4 regions of the Streptomyces sp. NPDC056987 genome follow, and region 4 is predicted to be linked to each of the others. Evidence: riboswitches for the same ligand, from Rfam matches in the RefSeq annotation. Region 4 holds a riboswitch; each other region holds the start of a gene.

Region 1 (4,204 bases), on a different contig from region 4:
ATCGCGGCAGGTGACCCCGTTCTCGTCGTGCTGGCCGCGGCCGACCGCGACCCCGAGCGCTTCCGCGACCCCGACGCGCTCGACCTCGGGCGCCGTGACAATCAGCACCTCGGGTACGGGCACGGCATCCACTACTGCCTCGGCGCGCCGCTCGCCCGCGTGGAAGGGCAGACCGCGATCGCCACGCTTCTGAAACGGCTTCCGGATGTGCGGCTTTCGGAAGAACCTTCCGATTTGCGGTGGCGTGGCGGGCTCATCATGCGGGGATTGCGCACGCTTCCGGTGCAGTTCACGCCATTGTCCGGCCGATAATTTTACTGACGCATCGTCAATACTGTGACTTTCACGTGATCTCTGCTGCATCGACTTGTGACAAGCATTCGAGTACCGCTACGTTCACGTCGACCCGGTAACACCATGCCGGAGTTGAATTGACTGTCACACGGAAGGCAACCGCATGTCCGGGAACGGCCGACACCGTCGACCTCGTCAGGCCCCAGCTCTTCTCGTCGCCGCCGGGGTGGCCGGATCCGCGATCGCGATCCCGTTGCTCGGAGCCGGCGCCGCCAGCGCGGCGGACTCCTCGACCTGGGACCGCGTGGCGGGGTGCGAGAGCGGCGGCACGTGGAGCGCGAACCTCGGTAACGGGTACTACGGCGGGCTCCAGATGTCCCAGGAGACCTGGGACGAGTTCGGGGGCGGCGACTACGCCGAGCGCCCCGACCTGGCCAGCCGCTCGCAGCAGATAGCCGTGGCCGAGAAGGTCTTCGAGGCCCAGGGGGCGAAGGCGTGGTCCAGCTGCGCCGCCGTCTCCGGGCTGACGGAGGCGGTCGGCGGTGCGGTCGGCGGCATCGTGGAGGGGGTGACGGGTGGCGGCAACAGCACCGACCCGTCCGGTACCCCGTCGGGCAGCCCCTCCGGGGACGCCTATCCGTCCGGTGACGCCGTGACGGACCCGGGCGCGGAGGCGGGCGCGGACGGCAAGACCTCCCCGGAACCCAGCACCAGCCCGAGCCCGGGTGCCACCGGCTCCGCGGCCGGTACGGACGACGCCGAGGGCAAGGACGAGGCGTCCAAGGGCAAGCACCGCGGCCAGGCGGCCGACGAGAGCGCCTCGCCGGGCACCGCGGACGAGGAGCGCGCCTCGGGCAGCCGCGCCTCCCGCGGGGCGGGCGGAGCCCGTGACGGGGCCGGGCTCACGGACGGTGTGGAGCGCGAGGTCGAGAAGGTCGTCACCACGGTCGGCGGCCACCTCTCCCTGGCGACCGGCGGGCAGAAGGTCGTCGGCGGCTGGGTCTGAGCAGCCGGCAGCCCGGCAGCAAGTCCTGGGAAGCCGCGCCTCCACGACGGGGGCGCGGCTTCCGCGTTCCCGGAGCCGTCCCGAAGCGTCCCGAAGCCGTCCCCGAGCCGTCGTCGAGCCGCCCCTGAGCCGCCGCCCACCGGGCCCGTACGCGCGGCTTCCCGGCCGCCGTACGCACGGCTCCCGGCCCCGGAGGCGTTGGCCCCGCTGTGACCCGCGCCGGGCCGTAGCGCCCCGTTGCAGCGCCCCGCCGTAGGGCCGGGGGCGAGTGACGCCAGAGCCGGAGGGGACGAACGGAGCGAGAGGCTCCAGGGCTGTAGTCAGTGACTCCTGGGTCGGAGTGGGCGACCGGCGTGAGCGAGCCCGGCCCCCGGGCCCATGGCGGAACGGGTGACTCCGGCGCCGGGCCCGCGACCGGAACGGATGACTCCGCGACCGGAAGGGGTGACTCCGCGACCGGAGCCAGAAGTTCCCCGAATCGGAGCGCCCCGCTCCACCGCCGGAGCGGGGGAGTCCGGAACCGGTGCGGGCGAGTGCCGTTGAACGGCGCCCCGTTGACGCCTCCTCGGCTGCGTCCGTACTGGCCAGAGCCTCCGATCTCCGCCCGGAACGCGGGCAGTTAGCGACCGTATGTCCACTTCTGCGCAAGTGAGACAAGGGTCTCTTTGCCGCAACTCGGGCTCTTCGCCTCGCCCGTTGATCGAATCCGGTTCCCACCTGCGGAAACGTATTGTCCCTCGGAGGAGGTAAGGGCGTTTTTTCCTGGATGTGCTCCTTTGAACAACCGGCAGGGCTGTGATTACGGTCTGAACCGCTCGCACCGCGGGCCTCGTCGACCGTCACGCCGAATCCTGCCGTCGGTCGGGGGGAGTAATCGTCGCTTCGAGCGCCGAAGGCAGGAGCGGGGGACCCATAGGTTTGCGCCGGGCCCGGCCGTCGAGAGACGGGCGGTGACCGGCTAGGGGTGAAGCCGCGTGTGCGAACACGCGGCCGGGCAACTCATTGGCCCGAACCCGACAGCTCACCTCGTAGGCGTCGGTGAGGAGATGTGTTCATGCTGCTGCGTTCCAGCAAGGCCAAGCACCGCCGCCCGTCCATGGCCGTCCGCTACGCCACCCTCGCCGGGATCACCGGCGCGGCCGTCGCGGCTCCGCTGATCGGTGCCACCGCCGCCTCCGCCGCCACCGCCTCCGAGTGGGACCGGGTCGCCCAGTGCGAGTCCGGGGGCAACTGGTCGATCAACACGGGCAACGGCTTCTACGGCGGCCTGCAGTTCACCCCTTCCACCTGGGCCGCGTACGGCGGTACCGCCTACGCCCCCCGCGCCGACCAGGCCTCCAAGTCCCAGCAGATAGCCGTCGCCGAGAAGGTCCTCGCGGGCCAGGGCAAGGGCGCCTGGCCGAGCTGTGGCGTGGGCCTCTCGGGCGCCGCGTACAGCGGCGGCTCGGGCTCCGGTTCCAGCTCCGGCAGCTCCAGCTCCGGTTCCTCCAGCTCGGACAACAGCGGTTCCAGCAACTCCGGTACGCAGAAGTCCGCCCCCACCCGGCAGGCGCAGCCGCAGCAGTCGACCCGTGACGAGGCGCAGCCGGCCTCGCGCGGCCAGAGCCGTCCGTTCACGATCAAGAAGGGGGACGGCGAGTACAAGGTCAAGTCCGGCGACACCCTCTCCAAGATCGCCACTGCCCAGAAGGTCAAGGGCGGCTGGAAGAAGGTCTTCGACCTGAACAAGGACATCGTCCGTGACGCGGACGTCATCTACCCGGGTCAGCAGCTCCACCTGCGCTGACCCCCTCTCCCCGGCCCGGCGCGTCACCCCCGTACGCGCCGGGCCGGGCCCCGTTCCCGCCGCTGCCCGCCATCCGGTCCCGCTACCGGCGGGTAGCGGCGGTCCGTGCGAGCGGGAGTGTCTTAGGGGGCGGGCACCGGCTGGCCGATGACCCGGAGCCGGTTAGGCTCATGTCGCAAGGCCAAGAGACCCTGCACCCACGCGTCACATCCCAGAAGGAGATGCTCGTGCCGTCCATCGACGTCGTCGTAGCCCGGGAAATCCTCGACTCCCGAGGCAACCCCACGGTCGAGGTCGAGGTCGGCCTCGACGACGGCAGCACCGGTCGTGCTGCCGTCCCCTCCGGTGCCTCCACCGGTGCGTTCGAGGCCGTCGAACTCCGCGACGGAGACGCCAGCCGCTACCTGGGCAAGGGTGTCGAGAAGGCCGTCCTCGCCGTCATCGAGCAGCTCGGCCCGGAGCTGGTCGGGTACGACGCCACCGAGCAGCGCCTCATCGACCAGGCGATGATCGACCTGGACGCCACCGAGAACAAGGGCTCGCTGGGCGCCAACGCCATCCTCGGTGTCTCGCTCGCCGTCGCGCACGCCGCCTCCGAGGCGTCCGACCTCCCGCTCTTCCGCTACCTGGGCGGCCCGAACGCGCACCTGCTGCCCGTTCCGATGATGAACATCCTGAACGGTGGCTCGCACGCCGATTCGAATGTCGACATCCAGGAATTCATGATCGCCCCGATCGGCGCGGAGTCCTTCTCCGAGGCGCTGCGCTGGGGCGCCGAGGTCTACCACACGCTCAAGAAGGTCCTGAAGCAGAAGGGCCTCTCCACCGGTCTCGGCGACGAGGGCGGCTTCGCGCCCAACCTGGAGTCCAACCGCGCCGCGCTCGACCTCATCCTTGAGGCGATCAAGGAGGCCGGTTACGTCCCGGGCCGCGACATCGCGCTCGCGCTCGACGTCGCCGCGTCCGAGTTCTACAAGGACGGCAGCTACGAGTTCGAGGGGAAGTCGCGCTCGGCCGCCGAGATGACCGAGTACTACGAGGAGCTGGTCGACGCCTACCCGCTCGTCTCCATCGAGGACCCGCTCTTCGAGGACGACTGGGCCGGCTGGAAGGTCATC
Region 2 (4,204 bases), on a different contig from region 4:
CGTGCTGTTCACTCCCTGGGGCGAGGGGCTGGTGCGCTCCTGGTACCGGCGGGCGCTCACGGAGTTGTCGCTGCTGCCGCACGTCCGCCGGGTGGCCATCCAGACGAATCTCAGCTTCCGCACCCGGTGGCTGGCCGACGCCGACCCGGCGAAGCTCGCCCTGTGGTGCACGTACCACCCGGGGCAGACGCCGTACGACCGCTTCCTGGCGAAGGCCCACGAACTGGCGGAGCGCTCCGTCCGGTTCAGCGTCGGGGTCGTCGGCCTCGACGCGCATCTGGAGCACGCCCGCCGGCTCCGCGCCGAGCTGCCGCCGCACGTCTATCTGTGGATCAACGCGGCGGAGGGGCACACGTACACGGACGAGGAGGCCGCGCGGTGGACGGAGCTGGACCCGCTGTTCCCGTACAGCCGCCATCCGCACCGCTCGGCGGGGCTGCCGTGCCGGACGGGCGAGTCGGTGATCTCGGTGGACGGCGGGGGCACGGTACGGCGCTGCCACTTCGTCCCCGCCGAGCTGGGCAACCTCTACGACGGCTCGTACCGCCGCGCACTGGCGCCGCGGGCCTGTCCCCTCGCGGTGTGCGACTGCCATATCGGCTATGTCCACCTGGAGACGCTGCCGCTGTACGACGTCTTCGCGGGCGGGGTGCTGGAGCGGATCCCGGCGGGGGCGTGAGCCGCGGGACGGAGTGAGCCGTACGGGAAGCCCTGGCGAAAGCCGTACGGGAACGCCCCGCCCCCGCGCCGCGTCAGTGTTCCAGAGGGAGAAGATCAGGGCGTTTCGCCGCGACATGGTCGCCGGACGACTCGCCGCGCAGCCTGCGTCCGATCCAGGGCACCAGGTACTCACGTGCCCAGTGGATGTCGTCGCGCCGTACTTCGAGGGTGCCGCGCGGCGGCAGCGGCGGCCACGGCTGGTCCGGGTCGGCGGGCACCTCGACGCCCAGCACCTGCCCGGCGCGCAGCGCGACCCGGGTGTGTCCCTCGGCCGACAGATGGAGCCGGTCGCCGTCCCAGGCCCGCCGGTCCTGGATGGTCCTGAGGGACCAGAGGTCGAGCACGGGGCAGCCGTAGCGGTCGGCGATGGCCCGGGTGTGCTCGTTGAACGTGGCGATCTTGCCGCGCAGATGGCGCAGCACGGGCACGCCCCGGGTGTCGAAGCCGGTGGCCAGCATGACCGTGCCGACGGAGCCGGTGAGGTCGGCGACGGCCCGCTCGAAGCGTTCCGCCACGTCGTCGGGGTCGGTGCCGGGGCGGATGATGTCGTTGCCGCCCGCGCAGAACGTCACCAGATCCGGGGCGAGTTCCCTGGCCCGGGGTATCTGCTCCTCGACGACCTGGTCGAGGAGCCGGCCGCGTACCGCGAGGTTGGCGTAGCGGAAGTCGCCGTGGACGGGGTCGGCCGTCGCACCGGAGACCGGAAGCCGATCGGCGAGCAGGACCGCGAGCCGGTCCGCCCAGCCGACGAACAGCCCGTCGGGGCCTGGATCTCCCACACCCTCGGTGAAGCTGTCACCGATCGCCGCGTACGACCCGAATGTCTTGTCTCTTCTTGTTCTCGAATCGTCTGCCACAGCGGGACATTTTCCTCCCGGCGATGTGACCTACGCGACCGTAGGCGGGGGTTGACTCAGAGTGAGAAACACCATCGGTCAATTTTCCCTCAAGCGGGAATAGCGGAAAGCCTCGCGGCCCGGCACCGCATGGGTGCCGGGCCGCGAGGCCGAGGAAACGCGTCCGGGGGGCGACCGGACGGATCAGATGGAGACGCCGTTCTGCCGGAGGAACGCCAGCGGGTCGACGTCCGAGCCGTAGTCCGGGCCCGTCCGGATCTCGAAGTGCAGGTGCGGTCCCGTCACGTTGCCGGTGGCGCCGGAGAGGCCGAGCTGCTGGCCGGTGGAGACGCTCTGGCCGGCCGAGACGGAGAGGGAGGAGAGGTGGGCGTACTGGGAGTACATGCCGTTCTCGTGCCGGATGACGACCTGGTTGCCGTACGAGCCGCCGTTGCCCGCGGTGACGACGGTGCCCGCGCCGACCGCCTTCACGGTGGTGCCGGAGGGGGCCACGAAGTCCACACCGGTGTGGTAGCCGCTGGACCAGCTTCCGCCGGCGGCGCGGTAGGCGGTGCCGACCCCGATGCCGTCGACCGGCAGGGTGAAGCCGGACGCGCTGCTCTGTGCCGCGGAGTCGGCGGCGGGCGCCTCGCTCCGGTCCGTGGAGGGCTTGGCGGACGAGGAGTCCCTCGACGGCTTGGCCGACTCCGCCGACGCGGTCGACTCGGCGGGCTTGGCCACCCTGGAGGACTTCGAGGCCCTGGTGGGCGCCTCCGAGCGGACGGCCGGGGCCTTGCCGTTGATGGTGAGCTTGAGGCCGGGGTGGATCAGCCCGGGATCGTCGCCGACGGCGCGGCGGTTGTCCTCGTACAGCCGCTGCCAGCCGCCCCGGACCTGCTGCTCCGCGGCGATCTTGGAGAGGTAGTCGCCCGCGACCACCGCGTACGTACGCACGGTGGTCCCGGCGGTCCGGCTCACCTGCGTGGCGGCCGCCCCCTGCGGCGCGGCGGCCGGCGCGGACTGCGGCGCGGTGGCGGGCGCGGCCTGCGGGACGGCGGCCGGCGCGGCCTGCTGTGCCGCGTGCGCGCCGGTGGCGCCGATGAGCGGCAGCGCGATGGCGGCGCCGCCCGTGCCGGCGGCGATGAAGCCCCGGGAGAACGGATTGGTCCTGGGGCGGCGGTGCTTACCCTTCGCGGGCATGGCGAATTCCTCTCCGGCGCCTACGAGGTGAGCTGTCGGGTTCGGGCTGGAGCTGCCCGGCCGCGCGTGGTGCGCGACTTCACCCCGAGCCGTCCCTGATGTCGGAACATCGGAACGGCGTACTACCTGGGTCCCCCGCTCCTGCCACGCGTGATGGGTGGATGGTGTCCCCGAGGCGGCGGCAGGATTCGGCGTTCCGCTCGGATTGAGGGTGAACGTAGGCGAGTGGGACGGCCGGAACAAGCCACCCTTTTCCCCCGGCGACGCGCCCTTCCTTCCGCACCGAAGATCGCCCGTCACCCTGCGTGGAGACCGCTCTCCAATTCCCTTTCGAGGTGGCCCTTCCCTTTCGCACCGTCACCACGGAACGTCACGGATATGATCCTGCTCACCAGCCGGAGCCCACCTCCCCCGCGACCGGGGCAGGTTATGCGGAATCAGTCAATCCGGACAGAGCACCGTTTGGGCGTTTTCTCCCCACTCGCCCCATCCTGATCCGTGGGCTCCCCGCCCTCTCCGCCGCACTGATGAGCACACCGGCCGATGTCGTAGGGTCGGGGACCGACTCCGCCGGCGAGCAGCGCCGACGGCAGACACGGAGGAGCAGGCGTGACGCAGCAGTCGCCGCAGGTCCCGTCCACCGAGCCCGAGCTGTCCGGAGTACGCAACTTCCGTGATGTCGGCGGCCTGCCGACCGTGGACGGACGCCGGGTGCGGTACGGCGCGCTCTACCGCAGCGGTCATCTCGCCCACGCCACCGCCGACGACTCCGCCTTTCTCTCCGCTCTCGGTCTGCACACGATCTTCGACTTCCGCAATTCCGCCGATGTCAAGCTCGACGGCGCGGATGTCGAACTGGCGGGCGTGCGCCATGTGAACATCCCGCTCTCCGACCCGGCCGAAGGCGCCCAGTTCTGGCGGATGGTCCGGGACGGCGACCTCGACCAGCTCCGCTCGCTCCTCGCGGACGGCAGAGCGGCGGCCCGGATGACCGCCTCGTACCGCGCGATCATCACGGAGCGCACCGCCGAGCACAGCCGCCTGCTGCACGCGCTGGCCGAGGACAGCGTCCCCGCGCTGCTGCACTGCGCGGCGGGCAAGGACCGCGCCGGGCTCTCCGTCGCCGTGTCGCTGCTCGCGGTCGGCGTCGAACCGGACGCGATCACGGCCGACTACGTCAAGTCGAACGACCCGCACCGCCGCTACGCCTTCCGCCGCAGCGACCGGTCACCCGCCGGAAGGTCCGGCGAGGTGATGGAGCTGCTCAGCCCGCTCTTCGATGCCCGCGCCGCCTATCTCGACGCCGCGTTCGAGACCATCGGCACGACCTGGGGCTCCACCGACCGCTATCTCTCCAACGGCCTCCGGCTCGCGCCCGAGACCCGTGAACGGCTGCGCGCCCGCCTCCTGGACCAAGGCTGACGCCACGGCGGGAGACGGCGCCGAAA
Region 3 (4,204 bases), on a different contig from region 4:
GCCTCGGCGGCAGAAGCAGACAGGACGCCGACGGTGCCGGGCTTCTGGGCGCCGACGCCGCGGGTTTCTGGGTGACCGGCACGTACGGGCGCGACCATCGCCGGAACCCCGGCCACGGCCTGGGCAGGGTGGCGGACCGGGCGCCCTTCGGGCCGGGCGGGCCGGGCGGACCGTACGCGCGGCGCCTGGCCGGGCGGCGGCTCGTCCGGTTCCTGCCGGCCCTGGTGATCATCGGCGGGTTGGCGCTCGACCTGTCGACTCCGGCCCGTGTGACCGGGGCGCCGTTCTTCGCCGCCGCCCCGCTGATCGCCGCCCCGTTCTTCCCGCTGCTCGGCACCCTGCTGGTGGCCGTGGCCTCGCTCCTCGCCGAGATCGCGCTCCGTATCCACACGGACACGCTCACCACGGTGGTGTCGATCAGCGAACTGCTGACGGTGCTCGTCGTCTCCGCCCTCGCGCTCTACATCAACGGCGTCGTCAGACGCAGCGGCGAACGGCTCGCCTCCGCCCGCGTCATCGCCGAGACCGCCCAGCGCGCCGTGCTGCCCAGACCCGCGGAGCGAATCGGCGGGCTGCGGATCGCGGCGCGGTACGAGGCGGCGCAGGAGGGCGCGTTCATCGGCGGCGACCTGTTCGCGGTGCAGGACACGCCGTACGGGGTGCGGCTGGTCGTCGGCGACGTACGGGGGAAGGGGCTGGAGGCGGTCGAGGCGGTCGCCGTCATCATCGGGTCGTTCCGGGAGGCGGCGGAGCAGGAGAGCTCGCTGGAGGGCGTCGCGCAGCGGCTGGAGCGCTCACTCCTGCGCGAGGGGACGCGGCGGGACGGGCTCGACGTCTTCGAGGGGTTCACCACGGCCGTCCTGGCGGAGATCCCGCACGGCGAGGGCGTCGTACGGCTCGTCAACCGCGGCCATCCCGAGCCGCTGATCTGTCACGACGGCGCCGTACGGATGCTGGCGGCGCACGACCCCGCGCTGCCGCTCGGCATGAGCGAACTGGGCGCGTGGCCCGACCGGGCCGAGCAGTCCGCGTACCCCGACGGCGCGACGCTGCTCTTCTACACGGACGGGCTCACCGAGGCGCGCGACGCGCACGGGATCTTCTACGTTCCGCGCGAGCGGCTCGACGGGCGGATCTTCCAGGGGCCCGACGAGATGCTCCAGGCGCTGATCGACGACGTACGGCGGCACACGGGCGGCGGCAGCCAGGACGACATGGCGCTGCTGGCGGTCAGCCGGCCCTCGGAGGGGGAGCCGGAGCGGCGCAGGACGATGCCGATCGTGTTGTGAGCCGGCGGCGTCACTCATGGTGACCGATAAGTGTCCCTCCGCATAAGGTTTGACATACCGTCAAGTATGCGAGGCGGACCAATATGCTCCGAGCGCCGATCGACTCGCCCGGATGCGCGTTCTTGTGTCCCGGTACGTCCGTTGCGAAGTCGTTAACGATCATCGGGAACAGCTTGGAATAAGGCCCTGGTCTCTATTAACGTTCGATAACGCAGCGCGGTTGTCCCAGCCGTCGCCAGAGATGGCACCGTGCGCGTGCGCCGAATCCCGCGAGGGAACCGGGGAACCACCAATTGGGGTGAATCGGGAGTTACTTGCCGCCTTGTGCGGCAGGGGACACCCGTAGGAGACCTTCCTGCTCCGAACCCGTCAGCTAACCCGGTAGGCGAGAAGGAAGGAAAGGAGCACGCCTCAGTGGCGTCCAACAAGCCTGCCCCCACGGCCACTTTCGAAACCCACTCCTTCGGCAGCGGCAGTGAGAACGAGGCTCCCGGGACCTGGGGGGAGTGGAATCCCACCGAGGAGTCCATCCGCCCCGTACGCGGCAGGCACCGCGTCGCCAAGCAGCGCAACGGGCTCGCCCGTAGCTCCACGGTCCTCGGTGTCGGCGTCATCGCCGCCGTCGGCGCGGGCGGCATCGCCACCGCGCAGGACAAGCCCGCGGTCTCCATATCCCTGCCCGACGCCATCGCGGACAACCTTCCCGACGCCAAGTCCCTGCCGGGGATGGGCTCCCTGGGGTCGGACGACGCGGACTCCGCGTCGGACGTGCTGGCCCGCGCGCCCCTGAGCACCGCCGGCCTGACCGCCGCGGACAGCGAGCAGGGCGCCACCGACGCCGGCGAGGCGCTGCGCGCCCGCATCCTCCAGCAGGCCGAGCGGCAGCAGGCGAAGGCCGACGCGACGCAGAAGGCGGCGGCGGAGGACGCGGCCGCCGAGAAGGCCGCGAGCCAGGCCAAGGCGCGGCAGAGCGACGCGGAGAAGAAGATCGAGGCGGCCAAGAAGAAGGCCGAGGCGGAGGCCAAGGCCAAGGCCGAGGCGGAGCGTCTCGCCAAGCTGGCGGCCAGCTTCTCCCTCCCCACCTCCTCGTACACCCTCACCTCCTCCTTCGGCCAGTCCGGCTCCCTCTGGTCCTCCGGCTACCACACCGGCCTGGACTTCGCGGCGCCGACGGGCACCCCGGTCAAGGCCGTGCACAGCGGCACCGTCAAGTCGGCCGGCTGGTCGGGTTCGTACGGCTACCGCACGGTCCTGGAGCTGGAGGACGGCACGGAGGTCTGGTACGCGCACCAGTCCTCGCTCTCCGTCAGCGCCGGGCAGAAGGTCTCCACCGGTGAGGTCATCGGCCGCGTCGGCGCGACCGGCAACGTGACCGGGCCCCACCTCCACCTGGAGGTCCACACGGCGGGCGGCACGGGCATCGACCCGATGGCGTGGCTGAACGGCAAGGGAATCAACCCCTGAGGCCGACGCCCCGGTCACGGGTGCGGCAGGAGCACGCGGAGCGCCCCGAAACGGAATAAGGCGCTCTGCGGTGGGGTTGAAGTGACGCATGACGACTTTGCGCACACTCGGCTCCTCCGACCTCAAGGTCTTCCCGCTCGCCCTCGGCGGCAACGTCTTCGGCTGGACCGCGGACCGTACGGAGTCCTTCGCCGTCCTCGACGCGTACGCCGCCGCGGGCGGCAACTTCGTGGACACCGCGGACGTCTACACGGCCTGGGTGGACGGCCATTCCGGTGGTGAGTCCGAGACCGTCCTCGGCGAGTGGTTCGCCGCGCGCGGCAACCGCTCCGACGTGCTCCTCGCGACGAAGGTGGGCGCGCACCCGGAGTTCAAGGGGCTGAAGGCGGCCACCATCAAGGCCGGGGCCGAGGAGTCGCTGCGGCGGCTCCGTACGGACTACATCGACCTGTACTACACGCACTTCGACGACCCGGACGTCCCGGTCGAGGAGATCGTCACCGCCCTCGACCAGCTCGTCACGGAGGGCAAGGTGCGTGCCGTCGCCGCCTCCAACATCAGCGCGGAGCGGCTGGACGCGTCGATCGCCTTCGCGGAGCGCGAGGGGCTGGCCCGGTACGTCGCCCTTCAGCCGCACTACAACCTGGTCTCGCGCGACACGTACGAGGGCCCCCTGCGGGACGCCGCGGTCCGTCACGGCCTCTCCGTCGTGCCGTACTTCGCCCTCGCCTCCGGCTTCCTGACCGGTAAGTACCGCCCCGGCGCCCAGGTGGAGAGCGCGCGGGCCGGGAGCGCGGGCAAGTACCTGGAGTCCGAGCGGGGCGTCGGGGTGCTCGCCGCGCTGGACCGGATCGCCGCCGCGCGCGGCGCCGAGGTCGCCACCGTCGCGCTCGCCTGGCTGGCGGCGCAGCCGACCGTCGTCGCGCCCCTCGCCTCCGCGCGCACGGTCGAGCAGCTCCCGACGCTGCTCGCGGCCACGGAGCTGGAGCTGACGGCGGAGGAGCTGGCGGAGCTGACCGCCGCCTCCGCCTGACGGAGGAGGCACCGGGACACCCGTCGGCACCGGCGGGTGTCCGTACTGGCGGGTGTCAGTACTGGCGGTACGGGTTGTAGCCGTCGTAGTCGATGTACGGCGGCGGCACCCGTACCCGGCCCGTGGCCCGCGCCGCGTAGGTCAGCGCGGGCCCGGCTATCTCCTTGCGCTCCCACAGGTGGTGCAGCAGCTCCTGCTCGCGCTCCACGAAGTCCGGGCCGACCGGGTCCCGTCCGGCCCGGTGGCGCAGAAACGCCAGGGACGTCGCGAACGCCTCGTACTCCGCGACCGTACGCGCCGCCGCGGGCCCGTGGTGGCGCCCCGCGAACCCGCGCGCCATGGAGCGCGCCCGCATCGAGGAGAGCGCGGGGGGCGCGGCCGCGGCCAGCCACCCCGCGGCGGCGTACGCGGGCAGCTC
Region 4 (4,204 bases):
GCAGCATCGCCGGCTCCCCGACCCACCGGCCGCCGCTCGACGCGTAGGCCCGTCCGGCCCCGTCCGCCGCCGAGCCCGGTGGCGGACGGGGAACCGGGGCGGGCGCGCCGGCGCCGGTCGTCGCGTCCGGAAACGTTTTGCCTGGACGGGGGGCGTCCGGGGAGACTGCGAGGACCGCACCACCGCGTCCCCCTCACCGGCCCCGAAAGCAGTCTGAGCCCTCCCCATGCACGACCGACTCACCTCCGGCCCCGCCGCCACGCCGACCGCCGGATCCACCGAATCCGCCGAACCGCTGGCCGGCGGGCTCAAGCAGCGCCATCTCACCATGCTCGGGCTCGGCGGCGTCATCGGCGCCGGGCTCTTCGTCGGCTCCGGCGCCGGGATCGCGCTGGCCGGACCCGGGATCGTCGTCTCGTACCTGATCGCGGGCGCGCTCGCGATGTGCGTGATGCGGATGCTGGGCGAGATGTCGACGGCGCTGCCCGCGTCGGGCTCGTTCTCCGTGCACGCCGAGCGCGCGCTCGGCCGGTGGGCGGGTTTCAGCGTCGGCTGGCTGTACTGGTTCCTGCTCGTCGTCGTGCTCGCCGTGGAGGCGACGGGGGCGGCGCAGATCGCGAACGGCTGGCTGCCCTCCGTACCGCAGTGGGCGTGGGTCCTGGTCTTCATGATCGTCTTCACGGGCGCGAACCTCGCCGCCGTGAAGAACTTCGGCGAGTTCGAGTTCTACTTCGCCGCCCTGAAGGTCTTCGCGATCGTCGCGTTCCTGGTCCTCGGGCTCCTCGCGGTCTTCGGTGTGCTCCCCGACACCCGCCCGGCCGGTCTCGCCAACCTCACCGGGCAGGGCGGCTTCCTCCCTCACGGCTGGCAGGGCGTGACCTCTGGGGTGCTCGCCGTGATCTTCGCCTTCGGCGGACTGGAGGTCGTCACGATCGCGGCGGCCGAGTCCGACGACCCGGTGCGCTCGGTGGCCCGCGCGGTACGCAGCGCGGTCTACCGGATCCTGTTCTTCTACGTCGGCTCGATGGCGGTCATCGTGGTCGTGCTGCCCTGGACGGCGCAGAAGGCGGGGCTCAGCCCGTACGTCACGGTCCTCGACGCGATCGGTATCCCGTCGGCCGGGCAGATCATGAACATCGTGGTGTTCGTGGCGCTGCTCTCGGCGCTCAACGCCAACCTGTACGGCTCCTCCCGGATGGTCTTCTCCCTGGCCGAGCGGGGCGAGGCGCCGAAGGCCCTGCTCAAGGTGAGCGGGTCGGGCGTGCCCCGGCGGGCGGTGCTGGCGTCGGTCGCGTTCGGGTTCGTCTCCGTCCTGCTCAATCTGAAGTGGCCCGACTCGGTCTTCCTGTACATGCTCAACGCGGTCGGCGCGGTGCTGCTCTTCGTCTGGGCGATGATCGCCGTCTCGCAGCTGAGGCTGCGCCCGCGCGTCGAGCGGGAGGCGCCGGAGCGCCTGGTCCTGCGGATGTGGCTGTTCCCCGGCCTGACCTGGGTGACGCTCGCCGCGATGGCGACGGTGTTCGTGCTGATGCTCCTCGACGACGCGGCCCGCCCGCAGCTCCTCTGGTCCCTGGGCGCGACGGCGCTCGTGCTGGCGGTGGCGGGGGTACGGGAGCTGCGCGCGCGGCGGGTGTGACCGTACGACACGGGTGATACGTATGCGAACGGGCCCCGGCCCCGCCGTCGCAGGACGGCGGGGCCGGGGCCCGGTGCGTTCGTCACCCGTCGGGCGACGCGGGTCCGGTCTAGTAGGGACCGTTCACGTTGTCGATCGAGCCGTACCGGTCGGCGGCGTAGTTGCACGCGGCCGTGATGTTGGCGACCGGGTCGTAGGCGTCCATCGCCGTACCGGGCACGTGGTACGCCTGGAACGTCGGGGCGATGACCTGGAGAAGACCCTTGGACGGGACGCCGTTCTGGGCGTTGATGTCCCAGTTGTTGATGGCGTTCGGGTCGCCCGAGGACTCCCGCATGATGTTGCGGTGGATGCCCTCGTAGCTGCCGGGGATCCCGTGCTGCGCCATGACGTCCAGCGCCTCGCGGATCCAGCCGTCCAGGTTGTCGGTGTACGTCTTCGCGACGGCCGGCTCGACCGAGCCGGTCCCGGCGGACTCCGTGCTCGTCTTCGTGCTCGTCTCCGTGGCGGTGGTCGCCGGGGCGGCCGCCTTCTTCCCGTTGACGGTCAGCTTGAGGCCGGGGTGCACGAGCGACGGGTTGGCGCCGACGGCGCTCCGGTTGTCCTCGTAGAGCTTCTGCCAGCCGCCGCTGACGGAGTGGGCCTGCGCGATCTTCGACAGGGAGTCGCCCTCGACCACGACATAGGTCGTGGCGGCGGTCTTCGGCGTGGCGGCGGGAGCCTCCGCGGCCTTGGCCGCACGGACGTGTTCCACCGTCGCGGGCGCCGCCTGGGCGGTGGCCGCGGTGACCAGCGGAATCGCGAGAGCGGCGCCCCCGGTGCCGACCGCGACGAGGCGACGGGCGAGCGAGCCGGTTCTGGGGCGGCGGTGCTTGGCGTTTCTGGGCACGACGAATTCCTCTCCGTCGCCTGCGAGGTGAGCTGTCGGGTTCGGGCTGGAGATGCCCGGCCGTACGGCGGTGCGTACGGCTTCACCCCGAGCCGTTCCGGAAATCCGGACCGGCGACTTACCTGGGTCCCCCGCTCCTGCCTTGTGACGGATTGGTGTGTGGGTCTCCGGACAGCGGCAGGATTGGGCGTTCCATCCGGATGGACGAGAACGTAAGCGAGATATCAGGACGGCACAAGTTCCGAATTTTCGGGTCAATAGCCCTTTCGAGGCCGTCCCGGGAACTCAACTTTCCTCTCCCGGGAGAGAAAGCGGCCACCTCGCCCCGCCCGTCCATCGACACTGGGGTGACACAGGTCACGAACGTAACGGAATAATCGGACAGGCAAAAGGCGTCAGAGGCTACAAGTGCCCCTAACGCCACTCAACTTCACTTAACGGTAAATACCGACAAAACGCCCTTATGGGTCACTGTCGGGCGGGAGGATCCGATCGCCCTCCGACCCGACTCCCCGACAACTGGGAACGCCCGGCGGGAATTGAACCGGAAGGCCTCCGAATTCACCGGGCGATTCTTTCTTCTGACGGCCTGTCGCCTCACGGCACGCCTTCGCACCGCATCCTCGTTCACTCCGCATGCTCATTCCGCCGCTGCAAAAGGCGGGGCATGAGCGCGGCAATTCCTCATCTCACCAAGCAGGGACGCTTGCTGTCGAACTCCCAGTCCCGCACCAGAAATCGCATCGCCGCCGCGTCGTCCCGGCCGGAGAGGTTCTTCTCCAGGTACAGCTCGTGGGCGGCGAGGAGCCGGTCCATGTCGAGTTCGACGCCGAGCCCCGGGGTGTCGTCGACGGCGACCTCGCCGGCGACGATGCGCGGGGGCTCCACGGTCAGCCGCTCCAGGCCCTCCTGCCAGATCCAGTGGGTGTCCAGGGCGTTGTACTCGCCGGGGGCGGCGGCCCCGCAGTGGGCCATCATGGCCAGCGAGATGTCGAAGTGGTTGTTGGAGTGGCAGCCCCATGTCAGCCCCGTCGCATGGCAGAGCTGGGCCACCCGCACCGACCCCTGCATGGTCCAGAAGTGCGGGTCGGCGAGCGGGATGGAGACCGACTGGAGCGCCATCGCGTGGGTGAGCTGGCGCCAGTCCGTCGCGACCATGTTGGTCGCGGTGGGCAGGCCGGTGGCCCGGCGGAACTCCGCCAGGATCTCCCGGCCCGAGAAGCCGTCCTCGGCTCCGCACGGGTCCTCGGCGTACGCGAGCGTGCCGAGCAGGGGCCGGCACAGTTCGACCGCTTCCCGCAGCGACCAGGCCCCGTTGGGGTCAAGGGTGATCCGCGCCCCGGGGAAGCGTTCCTTCAGCGCGCGTACGGCCTTGACCTCCTCCGCCCCCGGCAGGACACCGCCCTTGAGCTTGAAGTCCCGGAAGCCGTACCGCTCGTACGTCGCCTCCGCCTGCCGGACGATCGACTCCGGGGTCAGCGCCTCCTCGCGGCGGACGCGGTACCACTCGACGTCCGCGCCGGGTTCCCGGACGTACTCCAGGTCGGTCCTGCCGGGGTCGCCGACGTAGAAGAGGTAGCCGAGGACCCGTACCGCGTCACGCTGCTTGCCGTCCCCGAGCAGCGCGGCCACCGGCACCTCCAGGTGCTGGCCCAGCAGGTCGAGGAGGGCCGATTCGA

The links. Region 4 has a riboswitch for cyclic di-AMP ahead of ACFTZC_RS20790 (transglycosylase SLT domain-containing protein). Riboswitches for the same ligand answer to the same signal wherever they lie in the genome.
Region 1: linked by a shared signal. The riboswitch ahead of ACFTZC_RS36430 (transglycosylase family protein) and the one ahead of ACFTZC_RS20790 (transglycosylase SLT domain-containing protein) in region 4 are both predicted to bind cyclic di-AMP.
Region 2: linked by a shared signal. The riboswitch ahead of ACFTZC_RS21170 (peptidoglycan DD-metalloendopeptidase family protein) and the one ahead of ACFTZC_RS20790 (transglycosylase SLT domain-containing protein) in region 4 are both predicted to bind cyclic di-AMP.
Region 3: linked by a shared signal. The riboswitch ahead of ACFTZC_RS35730 (M23 family metallopeptidase) and the one ahead of ACFTZC_RS20790 (transglycosylase SLT domain-containing protein) in region 4 are both predicted to bind cyclic di-AMP.

Annotation. Positions count from the first base shown of each region.
Region 1 covers NZ_JBHURV010000048.1:17,492-21,695, reverse strand. Annotated here, with positions in the region: gene ACFTZC_RS36440 (cytochrome P450) at 1-312, shown strand, start outside; gene ACFTZC_RS36435 (transglycosylase family protein) at 458-1,300, shown strand; cyclic di-AMP (ydaO/yuaA leader) riboswitch at 2,178-2,350, shown strand; gene ACFTZC_RS36430 (transglycosylase family protein) at 2,358-3,086, shown strand; gene eno (phosphopyruvate hydratase) at 3,308-4,204, shown strand, end outside.
Region 2 covers NZ_JBHURV010000018.1:18,233-22,436, forward strand. Annotated here, with positions in the region: gene ACFTZC_RS21160 (STM4011 family radical SAM protein) at 1-679, shown strand, start outside; gene ACFTZC_RS21165 (SGNH/GDSL hydrolase family protein) at 753-1,577, opposite strand; gene ACFTZC_RS21170 (peptidoglycan DD-metalloendopeptidase family protein) at 1,761-2,756, opposite strand; cyclic di-AMP (ydaO/yuaA leader) riboswitch at 2,761-2,926, opposite strand; gene ACFTZC_RS21175 (tyrosine-protein phosphatase) at 3,366-4,178, shown strand.
Region 3 covers NZ_JBHURV010000046.1:23,260-27,463, reverse strand. Annotated here, with positions in the region: gene ACFTZC_RS35735 (PP2C family protein-serine/threonine phosphatase) at 129-1,289, shown strand; cyclic di-AMP (ydaO/yuaA leader) riboswitch at 1,538-1,692, shown strand; gene ACFTZC_RS35730 (M23 family metallopeptidase) at 1,704-2,753, shown strand; gene ACFTZC_RS35725 (aldo/keto reductase) at 2,842-3,786, shown strand; gene ACFTZC_RS35720 (PrsW family intramembrane metalloprotease) at 3,842-4,204, opposite strand, start outside.
Region 4 covers NZ_JBHURV010000017.1:99,064-103,267, reverse strand. Annotated here, with positions in the region: gene ACFTZC_RS20800 (hypothetical protein) at 1-47, shown strand, start outside; gene ACFTZC_RS20795 (amino acid permease) at 227-1,636, shown strand; gene ACFTZC_RS20790 (transglycosylase SLT domain-containing protein) at 1,746-2,525, opposite strand; cyclic di-AMP (ydaO/yuaA leader) riboswitch at 2,530-2,693, opposite strand; gene ACFTZC_RS20785 (enolase C-terminal domain-like protein) at 3,210-4,204, opposite strand, start outside.